Regions from separate parts of the Burkholderia sp. Bp9016 genome, predicted to be linked through region 2. Evidence: predicted binding sites of a transcription regulator. Region 2 holds the regulator's gene; the other holds the start of a gene.
The links. Region 2 encodes sigma-54, which starts transcription at its own class of promoters, with help from an activator protein. Its sites were predicted from a motif close to TGGCANGNAANCTGCTTT; they were not measured.
Positions count from the first base shown of each region.

Region 1: the regulator sigma-54 is predicted to act here: its motif matches at 1,961-1,978, upstream of DIE13_RS24350 (ammonium transporter).

Region 1 is NZ_QTPY01000021.1:114,036-118,007, reverse strand. Features, by position in the region: gene DIE13_RS24355 (PhoX family phosphatase) at 1-531, opposite strand, end outside; gene DIE13_RS24350 (ammonium transporter) at 734-1,927, opposite strand; gene DIE13_RS24345 (hypothetical protein) at 2,181-2,516, opposite strand; gene DIE13_RS24340 (hypothetical protein) at 2,710-3,135, shown strand; gene DIE13_RS24335 (Rrf2 family transcriptional regulator) at 3,229-3,684, shown strand; gene DIE13_RS24330 (NAD(P)-dependent oxidoreductase) at 3,822-3,972, shown strand, end outside.
Region 2 is NZ_QTPY01000010.1:206,101-210,072, reverse strand. Features, by position in the region: gene lptA (lipopolysaccharide transport periplasmic protein LptA) at 1-172, shown strand, start outside; gene lptB (LPS export ABC transporter ATP-binding protein) at 169-945, shown strand; gene DIE13_RS14875 (RNA polymerase factor sigma-54) at 1,116-2,621, shown strand; gene hpf (ribosome hibernation-promoting factor, HPF/YfiA family) at 2,781-3,140, shown strand; gene DIE13_RS14865 (PTS sugar transporter subunit IIA) at 3,336-3,848, shown strand.

The sequences.
Region 1 (3,972 bases), on a different contig from region 2:
GCGCGTCGTGTATTCGAACTGCACGACCGCGAATACCGTGTTGCCTTTCACGCCGGCCACGTTCGCGTTCTTCACCGTCAGCAGCGAGCTGCCGTCCGGGCAGTCCGAATAGAACTGGCGCTCCTTGCCGGCGACCGAGCGATCGATGATCGGCTGGTTGTTGATGTCGTAGTAGCCGCCTGCGAGCGTCGTGCCGCCCTTGCCGTCCGGCACCATGTCGCCCGTCACGAAGAACGGCCGGTACGCGAGCTTGAAGTTGCGCGACGAGCCGTCGGAGAACGACACCGACAGCGTCGATCCGACCGTCGTGGTGGCCATCGCGGCCGCATTGTCGAGCGTCGGGGCGGCCATCGCCGAGAATGCCGCCGATGTGTAGGCGGCAGCAGCCGGCGTCGTGACTGAAGCGGGGTTGTCGTCGCCGCCGCAGCCCGTCAGCAGGGCTGGCAGCGCGAGGCCGGAAAGAGGCAGCATGGGCGCGCCGGCGAGGATCTTCAGGGCCTGACGACGGGAAGCATTGGGCAACGCGGGCATGTGGAGTCCAGTTTCGATTGTTGGAAGAGTCGTCTTCGCGAGGCAGGCAACTTGCAGGCTTTGCGAAGGCGAGTTGAAAACTGGACGGAAGTGTAGGGGTGCTGGATGAAAGTTTTTTGAATTGAAAACGTAATGTTGCGACGGACATCCGTCAGGCAGGCTGCCGGATGTCCGTCTCGCGCTCGAATGCGCTCGGTCGCGCTCAGTCGCGCTCGGGTGTGGCCGAGATGCGGTGGATCGACAGGTCGGCGCCGTCGAATTCGGCTTCACGGTCCAGACGCAGCCCGACGGTCGCCTTCAGCGCGCCGTAGACGAGCGTGCCGCCCGCAGTCGCGATCGCAATGCCGCCGAGCGTGCCGATGAGCTGCGACACGAACGACACGCCGCCGAGGCCGCCCAGTGCGGGCTGTCCGAACACGCCGGCCGCGAGCCCGCCGAGCGCGCCGCACATGCCGTGCAGCGGCCACACGCCGAGCACGTCGTCGATGCGCCACTTGTTCTGCACGCACGTGAACATCGCGACGAACAGCGCGCCGGCCACGGCGCCCGTAACGAGCGCACCGATCGGGTGCATCACGTCGGAGCCCGCGCATACCGCGACGAGGCCCGCGAGCGGGCCGTTGTACGTGAAGCCCGGGTCGTTGCGGCCGGCCATCCACGCGGCGAGCGTGCCGCCGACCATCGCCATCAGCGAGTTCACCGCGACGAGGCCGCTGATCTTGTCGAGCGTCTGCGCGCTCATCACGTTGAAGCCGAACCAGCCCACCGCGAGCACCCACGCGCCGAGCGCGAGGAACGGGATGTTCGACGGCGGGTGCGCGGCGATCCGGCCGTCCTTCGCATAGCGGCCGTGGCGCGCGCCGAGCAGCAGCACGGCCGGCAGCGCGACCCAGCCGCCGAACGCGTGCACGACGACCGAGCCCGCGAAATCGTGGAACGGCGCACCGAACGCATGCGTGAGCCAGTCCTGCACGCCGAAGCGGCCGTTCCATGCGATCCCTTCGAAGAACGGATAGATGAAGCCGACGATGATCAGCGTCGCGACGAGCTGCGGATTGAATTTCGCGCGCTCGGCGATGCCGCCGGACACGATCGCGGGAATGGCCGCCGCGAACGTCAGCAGGAAGAAGAAACGCACGAGTGCGTAGCCGCTGTGCTGCGACAGCGTGCCGATGTCGTCGAAGAACTCGACGCCGTACGCGATCGTATAGCCGATGAAGAAGTACGCGAGCGTCGACACTGAGAAGTCGACCAGGATTTTCACGAGTGCGTTGACCTGATTCTTCTTGCGGACCGTGCCGAGCTCGAGAAATGCGAAGCCCGCGTGCATCGCGAGCACCATAACGGCGCCGATCAACAGGAACAGTGTGTCGACGCCGGATTTCAGACCATCCATGCCGTGGCTTCCTTGCGCAAAAAACGGGCAACGAATGCAAGTATCGAGCCAACTTGGTGAACGGCTGCGTGCAATTGGTGCTGAAGGCCCGGCGGTGTGGCATTCGGGTGAGGCGTGCACGATCGCGGGGCAGGCGAGGCGGGGGCAACGGGCCGCATCGAATGCACGTGTGTGGTGCGCGTCGTGCGTAACTGGTGCGTGCGACGCGCGGCGCGGTGCGGCGTGGTGCGCCGCGATGCACCGTGCTGGCGCGTCAGCGTCGCGCGAACAGCATGCGCGGGCGGCGCAGCCGCAACGCGCACGCCGACCAGTAAGTCGCCACGGCCGCCAGCCCGAGCGCGGCGAATGCGAGTGCCGCGATGCCCCCGGGCGACTGGCCGCTGCCGTCGGGGCCGAGGATGCCTTGCGCGACGATCAGCGCGGCCGTCCAGAAGCCGATCACGGCCTGTGCGAGCAGGCGCGCGGACGCGATGCGGCGCGCGTGCCCGGCGTCGCGCAGGCGCTGTGCGGACGGGGGGCGCAGGCACAGGAACAGGGTAGTGGCGAGCACGGCAGCCAGTGCGATGAACCAGTCGATGAGGAAAGCCATGAAGGAGCGAGAGACGGACGAAGCGGATCGAAGCGTGCCCACTTTAGTGTCGTTGCGCCTGCGATTGAATCAGACGAATCCGAAATTGAAAGGCATTTTTAATCGTGAGTCGTCATTGGCCCCGTTCTGCAGGCGGTATCATCGACGTCGGTCCAACCATTCAGGCCGTGCGATGCTCGGCCGGAGATTGCTGATGAAGATGAAGACTTGGCGGGCGCGTCGCGCGCCCGGCTCTGTACTGGCGGTCGCGACCATCGGCGCCGCGTTGTTGCTCGCTGGCTGCGAGAAGTCCGGCACGCCGGCCACGCAACCCGATACGGCCGCGAGCGCGGCCGCCGATGCCGCGAACAATGCGGCCAAGGCGCTCGATCAGGTGGCGAGCACCGTCAACCAGCAGATCGATGCCGCGAAGGCCGGTATCGCGTCGGCGGCGTCGGCCGTGCCGCCGCTGTCCGCGAGCGGTCTCGCCTCCGCCGCGCAGGCGCAGTTCGATGCGGCGGCTTCGTCTGTCGTCGCGCATGCGGCATCCGAAGCAGGCGCGAAGATGGCGGAGGCCGGCAAGAAGCTCCAGCAATGGAGCCAGCAGAATGCGACAGACGCGAAGCCGGCCAGCAACTGAACGCGTGCTTGCATAATCCGTGAAATGTAATTATAGTGGTTACATATTGACGCCGGCCGCTGTCCGGGCCGGCGTCAGCCGAGTGAGTGAGGAATGAATACCAGCAGCCGGTTCGCGTTTGCCGTTCACGTGCTTGCCTTGCTGTCGATGCAGGAAGGTGCGCCACTGTCGTCCGAGATCATTGCTGGCAGCGTGAACACGAATCCGGCGCTGATCCGCCGGCTGTTGTCGATGCTGGCGGCCGCGGGGCTCACCACGTCGCAGCTTGGCGCCGGAGGCGGTGCGCTGCTGGCGCGCGAGCCCGGCGACATCACGCTGCTCGACGTGTATCGCGCGGTCGACGATGCGCAGCTCTTTGCGCTGCACCGCGAGGCGCCGAATCCGGCGTGCCTCGTCGGACGGCACATCCAGGGCGCGCTGATCGACTATATCGGCGACGCGCAGCGTGCGATGGAAGCATCGCTCGCCACGCGCACGCTGGCCGACGTCACGGCAGACGTGCTCGAATCGGAGCAGCGCGGCCGGGCTGCCGGAAGCGCGGGCGGGTAGGCGCGGGCAATGGAAGATGCAGGGCAGGAAGCCGGCGGCGCGCATGCGCGGCGGTCGGCGCAACGGGGCGTTTGCTCCGTTTTTTTTCGGTCTTATATGTAATTACTGTAGTTACTTTTTATTTCTGGAGAATCGATATGACGCAACGTACCTTGAACATCGCGCTGTTTGGCGCCACCGGCATGATCGGCTCGCGCATCGCCGTGGAAGCCGCGCGTCGCGGCCATCGCGTGACCGCGCTGTCGCGCCATCCGGGCACGGCCGGCGACGGCATCACTGCAAAGGTGG
Region 2 (3,972 bases):
CCAGCACGACTTCTACACCGCGAAGGGCGGCAAGGACGTCGCGGCGCCTGGCAACCCGACCGGCCGCGTGCGCGCGATGCTGTCGCCGAAGAACGGCGGCGCAGGGCCGCTGAACGGTGCGCCGGCGAAGCTGTCGCCGTCGACCACGATCCAGGGAGCGCCGGGCCAATGAACGCGCTACCGAATCGCCAGCCGGCCGGCACGACGAGCTCGCTCGTCGTCCGCAACCTGAAGAAGCGCTACGGCTCGCGCACCGTCGTCAAGGACGTGTCGCTCGACGTGAAGAGCGGCGAGGTCGTCGGCCTGCTCGGCCCGAACGGCGCCGGCAAGACCACGTCGTTCTACATGATCGTGGGCCTCGTGCCGCTCGATGCGGGCGAGATCTCGCTGAACGGCAGCTCGATCAGCCTGCTGCCGATCCACAAGCGCGCATCGCTCGGCCTGTCGTACCTGCCGCAGGAAGCATCCGTGTTCCGCAAGCTGACCGTCGAGGAGAACATCCGCGCAGTGCTCGAGCTGCAGTACGGCGACGATGGCAAGCGGCTCTCGAAGGATGCGATCGCGTCGCGCACCGAGGCACTGCTCGACGAGCTGCAGATCGCCCACCTGCGCGACAATCCTGCGCTGTCGCTGTCGGGCGGCGAACGCCGTCGCGTCGAAATCGCGCGTGCGCTCGCGACCAACCCGAACTTCATCCTGCTCGACGAACCGTTCGCCGGCGTCGATCCGATCGCAGTACTCGAGATCCAGAAGATCGTCAAGTTCCTGAAGCAGCGCAATATCGGCGTGTTGATTACCGATCACAACGTCCGCGAAACGCTCGGCATTTGCGACCACGCATACATCATCAGCGACGGTTCAGTGCTCGCCGCCGGCGCGCCGAGCGACATCATCGAGAACGAAAGCGTGCGCCGCGTGTACCTCGGCGAACACTTCCGCATGTAACTTCCCCTCGTGGCCGGCTGCACCCCGCCCGGCACCGCCGTGCGGGGCCGCGCGCGGCTTTCCAGCCATGTTGCAGCCCTACCCGCGGCCGGGCGGCGCGCCGCGCGTAATCGCGGATGGCTCAAGGCGCCTGGGTCGTGGCACACTGCCGGTATGACTCCCTCTCTGCCATGAAAGCCAGCCTTCAACTCCGCCTGTCGCAACATTTGGCGCTGACGCCGCAGCTACAGCAGTCGATCCGGCTTCTGCAGTTGTCGACGCTCGAACTGCAGCAGGAAGTCGCGATGGCCGTCGCGCAGAATCCGCTGCTCGAAAATGACGATGAATGGATCGCGAGTCCGCTGCGTGTCGCGGCGGATGGATCGCTGATCGCGCAGACGCCGCCCGCGCAGAGCGCCGAACCGGCCGCCGCGAACGGCAGCGGCCAGTCGGGCGAGCGCGCCGAGCGCGACGAACCGGCCGGCGCCGACGAATACGACGGCTACGCATCCGGCGACGGCAACGACGGCCCGCAGTGGAATCTCGACGAGTTCGGCCGCTCGAGCGGCGCATCGGACGACGACGACCTGCCGCCGCTGCAGGTGCAGGAAGCCGCGACGTCGCTGCGCGACCATCTCTCCGCGCAACTGCGCGTCACGCAGGCCGGCCCGCGCGATCGCGCGCTCGTGATGTTCCTGATCGAATCGCTCGACGACGACGGCTACCTGACCGCGTCGCTCGACGAAGTGCTCGCCGATCTGCCGGCCGAACTTGAAATCGACTGCGACGAACTGAACGCGGCGCTCGCGCTGCTGCACAGCTTCGACCCCGCCGGGGTCGGTGCGCGCTCGGCATCCGAATGCCTGAAGCTGCAGTTGCTGCGCCTCGATCCGTCCCCCACCCGCACGCTCGCGCTCGAAATCGTGTCGCAGCATCTCGAGCTGCTCGCCGCGCGCGATTTCACGCGGCTGCGCAAGCACCTGAAGGCGAGCGACGACGCGCTGCGCGACGCGCACGCGCTGATCCGTTCGCTGGAGCCGTTCCCGGGCGCCGCATACGGCAAGGCCGAAGCGGACTACGTCGTACCCGACATCATCGTGAAGAAGTCCGGCCAGAACTGGCTCGCGGAACTCAATCCGGAAGTGATGCCGCGCCTGCGGATCAACAACCTGTACGCGAACATCCTGCGCAACAGCCGCGGCGATCCGTCGGCCGGATCGTTGAAACAGCAGCTCCAGGAAGCACGCTGGCTGATCAAGAACATCCAGCAGCGCTTCGACACGATCCTGCGCGTCGCGCAGGCTATTGTCGAGCGTCAGAAGAATTTCTTTGCGCACGGTGAAATTGCCATGCGCCCCTTGGTTTTGCGGGAAATAGCTGATACGCTGGGCCTACACGAGTCGACTGTCAGCCGTGTGACAACAGGCAAGTACATGCTGACCCCGTTCGGGACGCTTGAATTTAAGTACTTCTTCGGATCACACGTTTCGACCGACACCGGAGGCGCCGCTTCGTCGACCGCCATCCGAGCCCTGATCAAGCAACTGATAGGAGCTGAAGACCCAAAATCGCCACTTTCGGACAGCCGCATTGCCGAGCTGCTGGCAGAACAGGGTTTCGTGGTTGCGCGCCGCACGGTCGCCAAGTATCGCGAAGCCCTCAAAATCCCGGCAGTGAATCTGCGCAAGTCTCTTTAAGCCTGCTGCCTGCCCGGCGGCAGGCGTGTTCCGGCCACCGCGCACACGGGGAACAGGCCGGGCGACCTGTCCGCGAATTTGCCGCCGCGTGCGGCAGGGGCAAGTCGACCGGAGCGCCGCCTCGATGCGGCCGGGTGGTCTCTCGCTTGGAGAAGCACTATGAACCTGAAGATCAGTGGACATCATCTCGAAGTCACGCCTGCAATTCGCGAATACGTGATCACCAAGCTGGACCGGGTGCTACGCCATAGCGATCAGGTGATAGATGGCACTGTGATCCTCTCGGTCGACAACCACAAGGAAAAGGACAAGCAGCAGCGCGCGGAAATCAACCTGCACCTGAAGGGCAAGGACATCTTCGTCGAAAGCGCGAACGGTAACCTGTACGCTGCGATCGATCTGCTGATCGACAAACTGGATCGCCAGGTCGTCAAGCACATGGAGCGTCTGCAAACGCACGCGCACGACCCCATCAAGCTGCAGCCGTCGATCGACCAGATCGAACTGCCGCCGCAATAACGGTCATTGCAGCACACATGCCGCCCGGTTCGCCGGGCGTTTTTTTTGTGGCTTCGACGCAGTGGTGCGACCGGTCCGTCCATGCTGCGCCACGCGCGCGGCTGTGCTCTATAATGTTCCGGTTATCGCCGGGGGGCGTTGATGCGGTAGCTGCCTTGCAGGTTGCCGATACCGAACGCCTTGATATCGCCGAACATGGAAAATCAGTCTGCCGCAGCAAGGAGACCCCAGGCCGCCCAATCGCCTGCCAACATGAATCGCCTAGCCAAAATCCTGCCCATAGAGAACGTCGTCATCGACCTCTCCGTCACCAGCAAGAAACGCGTCTTCGAACAAGCCGGGCTGATCTTCGAAAATCAGAACGGCATCGCCCGCAGCACCGTCACGGACAACCTGTTCGCGCGCGAGCGCCTCGGCTCGACCGGGCTCGGCGAAGGCGTCGCGATTCCGCACGGGCGTATCAAGGGGCTCAAGCACCCGCTCGCCGCGTTCGTTCGGCTCGCCGATGCGATCCCGTTCGAAGCGCCCGACGGCCAGCCGGTCGGTCTCCTGATTTTCCTGCTCGTCCCCGAGCAAGCCACCCAGCAACACCTCGAGATCCTGTCGGAAATCGCGCAACTGCTGTCCGATCGCGACGCGCGCGAGCGTCTGCACAACGAAACGGATATCGCCGAGTTGCATCGCCTGCTCACTCAGTGGCAACCTTGAGTTGATCCGGGCGGAATATTTTCCCGAGCGAGGCGGCATGCGCCGCCGTCCACGGCTGCCCGGCGCCGGTCCCGCATGGCGACGCCCGTCGCCGCGCGCGTGCACCGACTCATTGGAGTGACGA